Regions from separate parts of the Allosphingosinicella ginsenosidimutans genome, predicted to be linked through region 2. Evidence: predicted binding sites of a transcription regulator. Region 2 holds the regulator's gene; the other holds the start of a gene.

Region 1 (7,232 bases), 180 kb from region 2:
ATGGCGCGGGGCCGACGAGCGCGCTCGCGCTCACCGATCCGGCCGGCGATCTGGTCAGCGCCAACAGCGCCTGGGGACGCTGGTTTGGCGCCGGAGTGGGGCCGCTCGCCGCCGATGCCGATCCAGCGACGCTGACGAGCCTGGCCGAGGCCGGCCGGATCGCGCGCCGCGACGGCGCCGCCGCGATCGGCCCGGCGATGCTTGCCGGTCGCCCGGCCGAGGGCGAGGTGGTGGCGGTCGCCGGCGATCGGCTGCTGTGGCGCTTCCGGCGTGGCGACGGCCCCGATCTCGGCGCCGAGGCCGCCCGCCTCGTGGCCGGCGAAGCGGGCCGGCGGATCGGCGATGCGGGCCTGATGCTCGCGTTGGTAGATCCCTCCGGCGACATCCGCGCCGCCAACAGCGCCTTCGCCCAGCGCACCGCCGCCGACGACGGGGAGGGAGCTGAAGGCACGCAGCTGGTCGACCATCTCGTCGCCGATGACAATGGCCAGTTCCACCTCGCCGCGGAGGGCAAGGCCTCGCCGCCGCTGCGGATCATCCAGATCCCGTCCGCCGACCGGCCCGACGCGCTCTCCTTCTTCCTGCTGATGGACGATATCGCCAGCGTCCGGCTGAGCGAGGATGAGAGCCTGCACATCCACGCCCTGCTCGACAGCCTTCCGCTCGGCCTCGCGCTGGCCGATTCGGACGGCCGGTTCACCTTCCTCAACCAGGCCTTCCGCAAGGCCGCCGGATTGAACCACACGGAACGCCCCGCCTGGCCCGGCGATCTGGTCGTCGACGAGGATAAGGCAGCCGTGTCGGATGCGGTGCGCCGCTTCGGCCGTGGCCGCGCGCTTTCGGGCGATCTCGCCGTGCGGATGAAGACGAACCCGGAGGAGCCGGTGGCGATGACCGTCGCGGGCGCTCGGGGGCTCGGCAGTGCCGCCGTGCTCATCAGCCTCAAGGACAATAGCGAGGAGGCGCGGCTCAAGCGCGAGGTGGCGCAGGCGACCAAGATGCAGGCGGTGGGCCAGCTCGCCGGCGGCGTCGCCCACGATTTCAACAATATCCTGACCGCTCTCATCGGGACCTGCGATCTGATGCTGATGCGCCACCAGCCGGGCGACAGCGACTATGACGACATCCAGCAGATCCGATCCAACGCGAACCGGGCCGCCAACCTCACCCGCCAGCTGCTCGCTTTCTCCCGCCAGCAGACGTTGCGGCCGCAGGTTCTGCAGCTTCCCGACGTCGTCGCGGAGGTCTCGCACCTGCTGAACCGGCTGCTCGACGAGCGGGTGAAGCTGGTGGTGAAGCACGGCCGCGGGCTTGGCCCCGTGCGCGCGGACCCCGGCCAGCTCGAACAGGTCATCGTCAACCTCGCGGTCAATGCGCGCGACGCGATCCTCGCCAAGGATCCGGAAGGGGGCGGCACCCTGACGCTTACGACGCTTGCCGTCTCGGCCGAAGAGGTCCGCCGGATGGGCACGGACGTGCTTCCGGTCGCCGATTATACGGCGCTCAAGATCACCGACACCGGCACCGGCATTCCGCCGCACATCATCGGCAAGATCTTCGAGCCCTTCTTCACCACCAAGGAGGTGGGGAAGGGGACGGGGCTCGGCCTTTCCACAGTCTACGGCATCGTCAAGCAATCGGGCGGCTTCATCTTCGCCGATTCGCAGGTGCGCCGCGGGACCACCTTCACCATCTACCTGCCGGTCCACCGCGCCCAGCCCGGGGAGGCGCCGGCGCGGGCCCGCGCGAAGGACAAGGCGGGTGAGACATGGGGCAGCGGCACGATCCTGGTCGTCGAGGACGAGACGATGGTGCGCGCCGTCGCCGAACGGGCGCTCGCGCGCAACGGCTATACCGTCCTTTCGGCCGAAAATGGCGAGGCGGCGCTCGAACTTCTTGCCAGCACGCCCAGGATCGACCTGATGATCTCCGACGTGGTGATGCCGACGATGGACGGGCCGACGACGGTGCGCGCCGCGCGCCGGACGCATCCCGATCTGCCGATCCTGTTCATGTCCGGCTACGCCGAGGAGCAGCTTCGCAAGTCGATCGACATCCCCAACGTCTCCTTCCTCGCCAAGCCCTTTTCGGTTCAGCAGCTGGCGGAGGCGGTGCGAGAGGTTCTGCGGCCCGGAAATGGTGCGAATGGCGCCGGCGAGGGGCCGAAATAGGCTCTTTCGCTGATCGCCACATTCTATAATGCAACGCCGATGACCGCGTTTAAATCGATCCTGATCGTCGAGGATGAACCACTGATCGCGATGATGCTCGAGGATTTCCTCGAATCGCTGGGCCACCAGGTGGTCGCGACCTGCGATTCGATCGAGGACGCTCTGGCGCGGGTCGACGAAGGCGGATTCGACATCGCCATCCTCGACGTCCAGCTGAGGGACGGCCGCGCCGTCTGGCCGATCGCCGATCGCCTGGCCGAGACCGGCACGCCGTTCGTCATCGCCACCGGCGGCCATGTCGAGCCGCCGCCCGCGCAGCACGCCGGAGCGCCGCTGCTCGCCAAGCCTTACACGATCGACGCGATCGAGCCGGCGCTGGCGGCCGCCTGCGGCGGCTGAAGGGCTCCTGCCGGGCCGATTTGTTTCCCTCTTGTTCCAACAGAACACATGGTGTACGAAACCGCCATGCGTTGACCCGCGCCGCGGGCGCTTTAAGGGGAGAGACAGCCATGACGGCCTCGCTTCACGTCGTTTCCGACAGGACCCAGATGGACACCGATAAGCAAAAAGCACTCGACGCCGCCCTGGCGCAGATCGATCGCGCCTTCGGCAAGGGCAGCGCCATGCGGCTCGGATCGCGCGAGGCGATCCAGATCGAAACCATCTCCACCGGTTCGCTCGGGCTCGATATCGCGCTCGGCATCGGCGGCCTGCCGCGCGGCCGCGTGGTCGAGATTTACGGGCCGGAAAGTTCGGGCAAGACGACGCTGGCCCTCCATGCGGTCGCGGCGGCGCAGGCGGCGGGCGGCGTTGCCGCCTTCGTCGACGCCGAACATGCGCTCGATCCGGTCTATGCCAAGAAGCTCGGCGTCGACATCGACAACCTCATCGTCTCGCAGCCCGACACGGGCGAGCAGGCGCTCGAGATCACCGACACGCTGGTGCGCTCGAACGCGGTCGACATCCTGATCGTCGATTCGGTCGCCGCGCTGGTGCCGCGCGCCGAGATCGAGGGCGAAATGGGCGACAGCCATGTCGGCCTCCAGGCACGGCTGATGAGCCAGTCGCTGCGCAAGCTCACCGGCTCCATCTCCAAGTCCAAGTGCCTCGTCATCTTCATCAACCAGCTGCGGATGAAGATCGGCGTCATGTACGGCAATCCCGAGACGACGACCGGCGGCAATGCGCTGAAATTCTACGCCTCGGTCCGGCTCGACATCCGCCGCACCGGCCAGATCAAGGACCGCGACGAGATCGTCGGCAATTCGACCCGGGTGAAGGTGGTCAAGAACAAGCTCGCGCCGCCGTTCAAGCAGGTCGAGTTCGACATCATGTACGGCGAGGGCGTGTCCAAATTGGGCGAAGTGCTCGATTTGGGCGTAAAAGCCGGCATCGTCGAGAAATCCGGCGCCTGGTTCAGCTATGATTCGATCCGGATCGGGCAGGGGCGGGAGAATGCCAAGGCCTATCTCAAGGACAATCCGGAGATCGCCGAGCGCATCGAGCGCGCGATCCGCGGGCGGACCGAAGAGGTCGGTGAGGCGCTGATGACCGGTCCGGACGCCGAGGACGACGCCTGAGGCGCGCGGGGGCCGGTCTCGATCGGGGGGAGCCGGCCTTGGCCCCGGCCGCGCGTGGCAGGGGTCTCGTTGGGATCATCGGATCGTCGGGACTCGTCCCGGGTAAAGAGTTGCGGCCGCGTCCGGGATCAGGGGGGCGCGGCCGCTTTCCGTTGCCGCCCGGCCATTTGCAAGGCAGCGACGCCTGTCTATGACGGCTTCCCGGGAGCCGCGCATGATCGTCGTCCATCACCTCGAAAATTCGCGCTCTCAACGCGTGCTCTGGCTGCTCGAGGAGCTTGGCCTTCCCTATGAGGTGGTGCGCCATGCGCGCGATCCGAAGACGATGCTGGCCCCGCCCGATCTGTCGCGCATCCATCCGCTCGGCAAGGCGCCGGCGATCGAGGACCGCGCCGCCGAGGGCGGTGGTGGGCCGCGCGTGCTGATCGAAAGCGGCGCGATCATCGATTATCTGGTCGAAAAAGCCGAGGGCCGCCTCGGGCCGCCGGCCAATCGCGATTCGGTCCTGCGCTATCGCCAGTTCGTCCATTATGCCGAAGGCTCGTTGATGGCGCCGCTCTTCGGCCTGCTGGTCTCCGAGCGGATGGGCACGATGGGAAAGCCGGCGCGCGGGCCGATCCTCACCATGTTCGGCAAGCATCTCGACTGGCTGGAGACCGAGCTTGCCGAGCGGCCGTGGTTCGCAGGCGATGAATTCACCGCCGCCGACATCATGATGAGCTTCCCGCTCGAGCTGGCGCGCGAGCGCGCGGGGCTCGACGAGGCGTACCCCAATCTCCTCGACTGGCTCGAACGGATCCACGCCCGCCCCGCTTATGCCGCGGCGATCAAGGCAGGCGGCCCCTATCGCTACGCCTGAGCGCGCCCGGCCTTCCTGATCGCGTCGCGAGCGGAAGGCTCAGCTTTCCGGCGGCGGCGCCGCGCGGTGCGAGGGAGCATGGGGCGGCTCGATCTCCGGCGGCTCCGGCGCATCGAGACTTCCCTCCCAGCGCGCGACCACCACGCTCGCCACCGCATTGCCGACGACATTGGTCGCGGAGCGCCCCATGTCGAGGAAATGATCGACCGCAAGGACGAGCAGCACGCCGGCCTCGGGCAGGTTGAACATGGTGAGCGTCGCGGCGATGATGACCAGGCTGGCGCGCGGCACGCCGGCGATGCCCTTGGACGTGACCATCAGCACCAGCAGCATCGCGATTTCCTGGCCCAGGCTGAGATCGATGCCATAGGCCTGCGCGATGAAGATCGTCGCGAAGGTCATGTACATCATCGACCCGTCCAGGTTGAACGAATAGCCGAGCGGCAGCACGAAGCTGGCGATCCGCGGTGGCACGCCGAACCGATCGAGCGCCTCCAGCGTGCGCGGGAAGGCGGCCTCCGACGAGGCGGTCGAAAAGGCGAGCAGCGCCGGCTCGCGGATATAGCGGACAAGCCGGCGCGCAGGGCGTCCCGCAACCAGGAAGCAGGCGCCGATGAGCAGCGCCCAGAGGATCGCGAGGCCGGCATAGAAGCTCGCGATGAAATAACCGAAGGTGCCGATGATCTGCGGGCCGCGCTCGGCAATCGCCGCCGTCACCGCCGCGAACACCGCGATCGGGGCGAGGCGCATCACATAATCGGTGACCTGGAGGATCACCTTGGCGAGCGCCTCGGCGCCCCTGACGAGCGGCCGCGCCGGCTCGCCCACCGCGGTGATCGCGACCCCGAGGAAAAGCGAGAAGATCACGATCTGGAGGATCTCGTTCGTCGCCATCGCCTCGAAAATCGATTGCGGCACGAGGTGAGTGATGAACTGGGTGAGGTTGAACGACGATCGCTCGACCCCGCTCGCTGCGTTCGCGGCGGGCACCGCGAAATCGAGCCCGACGCCCGGTTGCAGCAGATTGACCAGGATCAACCCGAGCGTCAGCGACACCAGGCTCGCACAGATGAACCAGAACAGCGCCTTGAGCCCGACCCGACCGAGCGCGGCGGTATCGCCCATATGCGCGATGCCGACGACCAGGGTGGAAAAGACCAGCGGCGCGATGATCATCTTGATCAGGCGAAGGAAGAGCGTCGTGACGATCGAGAAATAGGACGCGACATCGGCGAGCCGCGCGGTCGCCGCTGGCGTGCCGTCGTCGAGCGCCGCATTGATCGCCCAGCCTGTGAAGATGCCGAGCACCAGCCCGGCCAGGATGTAATAGGTCAGGCGCTTGGCCATCGTGGCTCCCCTCGAACGCTCAAGCGTCCGAGGAAGCGGAAAGCCGCGGCGGGGTCAAGGCGCTGCGCGATCTTCGCCGCCGCCTGTGCCAGGGGAAGGGCGCGCGTCCCAGGACGGCGGAGGGCCGACGAAGCCCGAACGCCCCTCCACCGTGCCGCCACGGCCTCGCGCCGATGCGCGTCTCCTACAGGGAGGATCGGCTCAGGCGGGCTCCATCTCCCTTTGCACCACCTTCTCGGCCAGCGTGCCGTTGAGCTCGGCCAGATGGTCGAAGGTCGCTTCGTAAGTGGCGAGCCCCTGGCTCAGCGATCGCAATTCGGCGTCGAAGCCCTGCATCTCCGCCTCGGGGATGAGCGCCTCGATCTGGTCCCAGCGCGACCAGCCCTCGCGCGGGCCCATGCCGAGCATCTGGCCGCGCCGGCTCGCGATTGCCGATGTGATGCGCGACGTCGCCACGCTCGGCGCCACGACGGTGACCTTGAGCACCGGCTCCAGCAGGTGCGGCGCTGCGGCTGCCAGCGCCTCGCTCATCGCGATGCGGCCCGCGGTCCGGAACGCGATCTCCGAGCTGTCCACCGTGTGGTAGGAGCCGTCGACCAGGGTCACCTCGACATCGACGACCGGAAAGCCGAGCGGTCCCTTCGCAAGCGCATCGCGAACCCCGTCCTCCACGGCCGGAATCCACTGTTTGGGAACGACACCGCCCGAAATCCGCTCGCCGAAGCGGAAGCCTTCGCCGCGCGCCAGCGGCTTCACCTCGATGACGACGTCGCCGAACTGGCCATGGCCGCCCGACTGCTTCTTGTGCCGGCCGCGCTGGGTGACGCTCTTGCGGATCGATTCCTTGTAGCCCACCGCCGGCGGCCGTGCATCGACCGCGACCCCGTAACGGCGCTGGAGCCGATCGAGCGTGACCTTCAGATGCTCGTCATTGACGCCCTTGAGGCGGGTCTCGTGCATCGTCTCGTCCTGCTCCCAATGGAGCGCGCGATCCTCCTCGGTCAGCTTGTGGAGCGCGGTGGAAAGGCGGACGTCGTCCTTGCGATCGCGGGTGGCGATGGCGAGCGCGAAATTACGCACCGGCGCGCCGATCCCGGGCGATGGCGGGGCCTTGCCGGACGACAGCCATTCGCCCGCGCCGACGCCCTCCAGCTTGGCGATCGCGACGACATCGCCGGTCCCCGCCTCGGGGATCTTCACCGTCTTGTCGCCCTGGACGCAGAACAGGGTGCCGATCCGGATCGCGGCGCCGCCCGGTCCCTTCAGCTCCTGCCC
Region 2 (7,232 bases):
TTGGTCTTGAGCTCGCCGGCCGCGGCGATGAAGGGCACCAGCGTCGTGTGGATCGAGAGCGTTCGATCCCTGCCCTCCTCGTTGCGGAACTGACGGATCGCCTCGATGAAGGGGAGCGATTCGATGTCGCCCACGGTGCCGCCGACCTCGCAGATCAGGAAATCGAGATCGGGGTCCAGATCGGCCCGGATGAAATCCTTGATCGCATTGGTGACGTGCGGAATCACCTGGACGGTCGCGCCGAGATAGTCGCCGCGCCGCTCGCGGCTGATGATGCCCTGATAGATGCGGCCCGACGTGGCGTTGTCGCTCTGTCGCGCCGGAACGCCGGTGAACCGCTCGTAATGACCGAGATCGAGATCGGCCTCGGCGCCGTCGTCGGTTACATAGACCTCGCCGTGCTGATAGGGCGACATCGTGCCCGGATCGACGTTGAGATAGGGATCGAGCTTGCGAAGGCGCACCTTGTAGCCGCGCGCCTGGAGCAAGGCGGCGAGCGATGCCGCCATCAGGCCCTTGCCAAGCGATGAGACCACGCCGCCGGTGATGAAGATGAACCGCGTCATGGGAGTCGAGCCTTAAGAGGACGCGACGGATTCGGGCAAGCGCCGATGCGGGATTTATTTTCCCCGCATCGCCGCCGCGATCACCGATCCGCTTATTGCGCCAGCGGGACCCCGCCGGACTGGTTGCCGGTCGTGACGGGCGCCGGCGTCGGCGCGGTGGCGGGCGCCGTCGCCCCCGGAGCCGGCGCGCCCGGCGTCGGGCCGAGATTGATCGACCGCGAGGGCGACGACGGATTGGGCTGGGCGAGCGAGGCGTCGATCCGGCTGCCGCGATTGGTATTGGCGGCCAGCGCCGCGAGAAGGATCGATAGGATGACGAAGATCGTCGCGCTGATCGATGTCGTGCGGGTCAGGAAGTCGGCGGCGCCGCGCGCCGTCATCAGGCCCGAGGGGCTTCCGCCGGTGAGGCCGCCACCTTCGCTGCGCTGCATCAGGATGACGGTGATCATCACGAGGGCGACCAGCGCCTGGATGACGAGAATGAAGGTGAACAGGCCGGACATCGAGCTCTTTCGGAAAAACGGGTCGCCGGCGATCTAGTCGATCGCCTTCAGGGATTCAACTCGCCGCGGCGGCCTCGATGATCGGCACGAACTGCGCCGCCGTGAGGCTTGCTCCGCCGACCAGCGCGCCATCAACGTTGGCGACCCCGAAGATCGCCGCCGCATTGTCGGCCTTCACCGATCCCCCATAGAGGATGCGGATGCGGTCCCCGAGATCGCCGAAACGCTGGACCAGGGCGGCGCGGATCGCCCCGTGCATCTCGCCGATGTCGGCGGGCGTGGCGACCTTGCCGGTGCCGATCGCCCAGATCGGTTCATAGGCGACGACAAGCTCACCCTCCTCCCACGAATCGGGAAGGGAGCCGGCGAGCTGGCGTTCGACGACAGCGACATGGCCGCGCGCTGCGCGATCGCCCTCGCTCTCGCCCACGCAGACGATGGCCGTGAGGCCGTGGCGAAGCGCCGTTTCCGCCTTGGCGCGGACATCCGCGTCGGATTCATGCTGGTCCGCGCGCCGCTCGGAATGGCCGACGATGACGAGGCGGGCGCCCGCTTCCTTCGCCATCGACGCGGAGACGCAGCCGGTATGGGCGCCGCTTTCGGCGGCATGGCAATCCTGCGCTCCGATGACGAGACCACCCGATCGCGTCACCGCCGGCGCGATCAGGGTGAATGGCGGACAGATCGCGACATCGACCCCGGCGATCTCGCGCGCCGCATCGGCTGTCGCGGCGATCTCCGCCAGGGCGGCGAGATTGCCGTTCATCTTCCAGTTGCCGGCGATGAGCTTGCGGCGCAGATGCATGGTGGATCAGCTCCTTTGCGGCCGCGCCGCCTAGCAGGCGCGCTCTCCCCTGCCAAGCTTGCGGGAGAGTGGCGGCCCCTTTATGACCCCGCGAAACTCGGTCTCGTCAGGACGACATTTCCTTATGGTTTCCTCCGCCAAGCGCCGCACCCGCGCGATCCTCACCGGCATCATCCTGTTCATCTCGCTGCTGGCCATCGTCATCACTGGCTTCGGCACGGGCGGGTTCGGGAGCATCGATTCGCTGATCGCCGGCGGCGGACAGGCGACGGGCACCACGATCGCGACCGTCGACGGGCGCAAGCTGGCGGAACAGAAGCTCACCGACACGATCAACCGGCAATATAACATGGCCCGCCAGCAGCAGCCGGGCCTGACTCTCGCCGCCTTCCTCGGCAACGGCACCTATGAGCAGCTCATCAACCAGCTGATTGTCGGCATGGCGGTGCAGTCGTTCGGGACGGCGCAGGGGCTGACGGTGTCGCAGCGCATGGTCGACCGCGAGATCGTCAATATTCCCGCCTTCCGCGGCGTGACCGGGCAGTTCGACGAAAATGCGATGCGCGCCGCGCTTGCGAGCCAGAACGTGACCGAGGCCGAGCTGCGCGAGGATATCGCCCAGCAGCTGATGCAGCGGCAGCTGCTCGGCCCGATCGCGCTCACCGCGCGGGTGCCCGAGGGCGTCGCTCGCGAATATGCCAATCTCCTGCTCGAACGGCGGGTCGGCTCGATCGGCGTGGTCCCGGCGCAGCTGCTCGTCGCCGGAATCCATCCGACCGAAGCCCAGATCCAGGCCTTTTACCGGGGCCATCGCGACCGCTTCGTCATTCCCGAACGGCGGGTGATCCAATATGCCGTGATCGGTCGTGACCAGATCGCCGCGCAGACCCAGGCCACCGACGCCGAAATCCAGGCCTATTATCGCAGCCATGCCGCCACTTATGCGGCGCACGAGACGCGCAACCTCCAGTCGGTCGTGCTCCCGACCCAGGCGGCGGCCCAGGCCTTCGCGCAGCGCGTCCGCGGCGGCACCAGCTTCGCCGAGGCGGCCCGCGGCGCGGGCTTCGCCGCCAGCGACATCACCTTCAACGGCCAGACCGCGCAGCAGTTCGCGACCGCGACGTCCGCTCAGGTCTCCCAGGCCGCGTTCGCCGCGGCTCAGGGCGGCGTCGTCGGGCCGATCCGCAGCCCGTTCGGATTCCATGTCGTTCGCGTCGATTCGATCCAGCGCTCCGCCGCGCGGCCCATCGAGAGCGTCCGCGCCGAGATCGCATCCGCCATCGCCCAGCAGAAGGCGAACGACGCCTTCACCGCGATCATCAACCGGATCCAGGACCGGATTTCGGACGGAGCCAATCTGAACGAGATCGCGCAGGCCGAGCATCTGCAACTCGTGACGACCCCGCCGCTGACCCAGGCGGGCCAGTCGCCGGACCAGCCGTTCACCGCGCCGGCCGAGCTCCAGCCGCTGCTCCAGCCCGCCTTCGAGATCGACGCCGAGCATCCGGAGCCGGTGATCCAGCCGATCACCGAGAATGAACGTTATGCGCTGCTCGGCATCGAGCGTGCGATCCCCGCCGCGCCACCGCCGCTCGCCCAGATCCACGATCGCGTTCGGGACGCCGCGGCCCAGGACATGGCGCTCCAGCGCTCGCGTCAGATCGCCCAGCAGATTGCCGACGCGATCAACCGCGGCACCGCCCCGGCCCAGGCCTTCGCCCAGGCGCAGCCGGCGATGCCGGCGCCCCGGCCGATCGACATGCGCCGCGCCGATCTGTCACGCGGCGGCCAGCAGATCGCGCCGCCGCTCCTTGCTTTGTTCAGTCTCCCCGAGCGCCGCGCCCAGCTGGTCCCGGCGCCGAACAATGCCGGCTGGTACGTCGTCTATCACCAGCAGCGCACGCCTGGCGACGCAAGCGGCCATCCCGAGATGATCACCGCGACGCGCGCCGAATTCTCGCGGAGCGCGTCCGAGGAGCTCGCCGACCAGTTCGCCCGGGCCATCCAGATGCAGAGCCGGATCAACCGCAACGACCAGGAGATCGCGGCGGTGAAGGCGCGGCTGATCGGCAGCGCGACGGAGTGACCCGATCGATCCTCGTCATCGACAATTACGACAGCTTTACCTGGAACATCGTCCATTATCTGAAGGAGATCGGGGCCGAAGTGCGCGTCGTGCGCAATGACTCCCTGACCCCTGCGGAGACGCTCGCGGCCGGCGACGACGGCATCCTGATCTCCCCCGGGCCCGGCGCGCCGGATGCGGCCGGCATTTCCATCGAACTCGTCCATGCCTGCGCCACGGCACGGCGGCCCTTGCTCGGCATCTGCCTTGGTCTTCAGGCGATTGCCGCGGCGTTCGGCGGACGGATCGAACATGCGCCGGTGCCGATGCACGGCAAGTCATCCGCCATCCATCACGATGGACAGGGCCTGTTCGCCGGCCTCCCCACGCCATTCATGGCGGCGCGCTATCACTCGCTCGTCGTCGGGCGGGCAAGCCTTCCGGCCGCCCTGACGATCAATGCGAAGGCCTCGGACGGGACCATCCAGGGCCTTCGGCACCGCGACCTGCCGCTCCACGGCGTCCAGTTCCACCCCGAAAGCATCGCGAGCGCGCACGGCCACGCGCTGCTGCGGAATTTCCTGGAAAGGCCCTGCTAGGGAGGGCGTCGGGCAAGGACGGCCCGGAGCGCGCACATGCTTGACAGCGCCCGTAACGTTCCATACACGTTCCGCAGATGTTCCATCGGGAGGGACCGGATGCTGACGCGAAAGCAACAGGAACTGCTGCTCTACATCGACGAACGCCTCCATCAGAGCGGCGTGTCCCCCTCGTTCGAGGAGATGAAGGAGGCGCTGGACCTCAAGTCGAAGAGTGGCGTCCACCGGCTGATCTCGGCACTTGAGGAGCGCGGCTTCATCCGGCGCCTGCCCAATCGGGCGCGCGCGCTCGAGGTGCTGAAGGTGCCCGAGGTGCGCGGCGCGGCCAGCGTCTCGGCTGCTCCTCCCACGCCGCCGCGCGCCGCCAATGACGTGCTCGACATCCCACTCCACGGCCGGATCGCGGCCGGCACGCCGATCGAGGCGCTGCAAGGCACGGACACCCTGCCCGTTCCGGCCGCCCTGCTCGGCCCGGGCGAACATTATGCGCTCGAGGTCGCCGGCGATTCGATGGTCGAGCTCGGCATCCTCGACGGGGATTATGCGCTGATCCGCCGCCAGGAGACGGCGCGCGACGGCGAGATCGTGGTCGCGCTGATCGACGATGCCGAGGCGACGCTCAAGACACTGCGCCACGAAGGGCGGATGATCCGCCTCGACCCGGCCAATCGCCAATATGATCCTCAGCGCTATCGGCCGGAGCAGGTCCAGATCCAGGGCCGGCTCGCGGGACTGCTGCGGCGCTATTGACTATGGCCCGTCTGAATTATGTCGAGCTGCCCGTCCGCGCGATCGGCGCGGGCAAGGTCTTCTACGAGACGGCGTTCGGCTGGACCCTGGCCGAGTTCGGGCCGACCTACGCGGCGACGGTGACCGGCGACACCGACATCGGCTTGCAGGGCGATGCCGAGGAGATGACCAAGGCGCCGTTGCCGGTCATCGATGTCGAGAATCTCGATGCTGCCCTGGAAGCCGTGACGAAGGCGGGCGGCGTGATCGTCAGGCCGATCTTCGCCTTTCCCGGTGGCCGGCGCTTCCAGTTCCTCGACCCCAATGGCAATGAGCTCGCCTGCGTCGAGGCGGATCACGGCTGATCACCCTGCGTCGCTCAGCGCGACCCGACCCATGGATGGGCGCCTTCGGCCGCTGCGACGGTCGCGACGCGCGGCGTGGCGCCAAGGGTGATCGCGAGCCCGCCCGTCTGTCGAAGCAGGGTTGCATCCGCCTTGAGCCAGCGAGGTGTGCAGCCGCGCGGCAGGCGACGATCGGCAACGACGATGTCGGCACCGGCGCAGGCCCGGACCATCTCCGCCCAGGGCAAGCGATAGCCGGACCGGGTCGCGACGATCCGCCAGCGGCGATGGCCGCGTGTCAGATCGGCCATGCATAGATCGCTGCTGCACGCAGCATTCGGTAATGTGCCGAGATCGTAATAATCGGGTTCCGCTCCGGACAACTCGGCCAGCAGGTCGCGGACATAATCGCCGGCGCGCGGCCTCAGCAGCGCGAGGCGCCCGGCATCGTCGCGAAGCACGAGGTGGCGCCCGTCGCCGGTGACGATGAGGTCGGGCGCCGGCGTCGCGACCGCCCAGATGGTGCCGGCGGCGACAACGACGAGGCCGAAGGCGCGCCAGCTTGTGCGCCACAGGCAGATCCACAGGCCGCCGGCGACGATCAGCGCGAATGCGGGGCGCGGAATCGTCGGGAGCATCGCGACCGCTCCCGGCAAACTCGCCGTCATGTGCGCCAGCCAGAGGAGCGCCGACAGCGCCTTGCCCGCGAGCCACCAGAATGGCGCGCCCATCCCGACGGCATCGAACAGCAGCGCCAGTGCCTCCAGCGGCATGATGATGAAGGTGGTGAGCGGGATCGCGATCACGTTCGCGCCGGCTCCGTACAGGCCGGTGCGATGAAAGTGAAAGAGCGCGATCGGCGCCAGCGCGGTCTCGACGACCAGGCCGGTAAGCACCAGGCCGAACAGGAAGCGGCCGAGCCGGAGGAGCCGCCCCTCGTCGCGGCGCGCGAGCAGCGCCTGGATGCGCGGATTTTCATGGAGCGCCACGATCGAGGCAATCGCGGCAAAGCTCAGCTGGAAGCTCGCGCCGACCAGCGATTCGGGCCAGAGCAGAAGCACGATCAAGGCCCCGACCGCGAGCAGCCGCAAGGTCAGCGCTTCACGTCCCAGCGCGATCCCCGCGAGGATGAGCAGCGCGGCGACGCAGGAACGGATCGTCGGCACCTCGGCGCCGGTCAGCAGCGTATAGGCGACGCCGGCGATCCCGCCGACGCCCGCCGAGATCGCGACAAGACGGAACCGGAGCGCCAAGGTCGGGCTCAGCGCCAGCAGTTTCAGCGTCAGCAACATGACCGCCCCGACCACGGCGGTGAGATGAAGGCCGCTGACCGACAGGAGGTGCGTAAGCCCGGCCCGCCGCATGGCATCGGCGTCATCGTCGGGGATCGCGCCCTGGTCGCCGGTCGCGAGCGCGGCGGCGATGGCCCCCTCTCCGCCGCCCAATCGGCCGCGGATATGCGCGGAGAGGCGCTGGCGAAGGGCCGAGAGGCCGGCATTCCAGCCGCGCCCGGCCGGCGGCGCCACGACCTCGAGATCGAGCGCGCGCCCCGATCCACCGATCTTCTGGAACCAGGCGGCGCGAGCGAAATCATAGGCGCCAGGCGCGGCCATCGGCGCGG

What was found. The regulator LexA, encoded in region 2, represses DNA repair genes until DNA is damaged. The targets are predictions, from matches to a motif close to GTTCCNCNCTTGTTCT.
Region 1: recA (recombinase RecA) is a predicted target of LexA. The motif match lies at 2,593-2,608, and genes of this name have one in related genera.

The regions. Positions count from the first base shown of each region.
Region 1 is NZ_VOQQ01000001.1:2,532,388-2,539,619, forward strand. Features, by position in the region: gene FRZ32_RS12585 (response regulator) at 1-2,171, shown strand, start outside; gene FRZ32_RS12590 (response regulator) at 2,211-2,570, shown strand; gene recA (recombinase RecA) at 2,681-3,751, shown strand; gene FRZ32_RS12600 (glutathione S-transferase family protein) at 3,966-4,610, shown strand; gene FRZ32_RS12605 (dicarboxylate/amino acid:cation symporter) at 4,650-5,957, opposite strand; gene FRZ32_RS12610 (elongation factor G) at 6,159-7,232, opposite strand, start outside.
Region 2 is NZ_VOQQ01000001.1:2,709,133-2,716,364, reverse strand. Features, by position in the region: gene FRZ32_RS13520 (CTP synthase) at 1-566, opposite strand, end outside; gene secG (preprotein translocase subunit SecG) at 659-1,060, opposite strand; gene tpiA (triose-phosphate isomerase) at 1,125-1,874, opposite strand; gene FRZ32_RS13505 (peptidyl-prolyl cis-trans isomerase) at 1,999-3,960, shown strand; gene FRZ32_RS13500 (anthranilate synthase component II) at 3,957-4,538, shown strand; gene lexA (transcriptional repressor LexA) at 4,638-5,288, shown strand; gene FRZ32_RS13490 (VOC family protein) at 5,291-5,632, shown strand; gene FRZ32_RS13485 (ComEC/Rec2 family competence protein) at 5,647-7,232, opposite strand, start outside.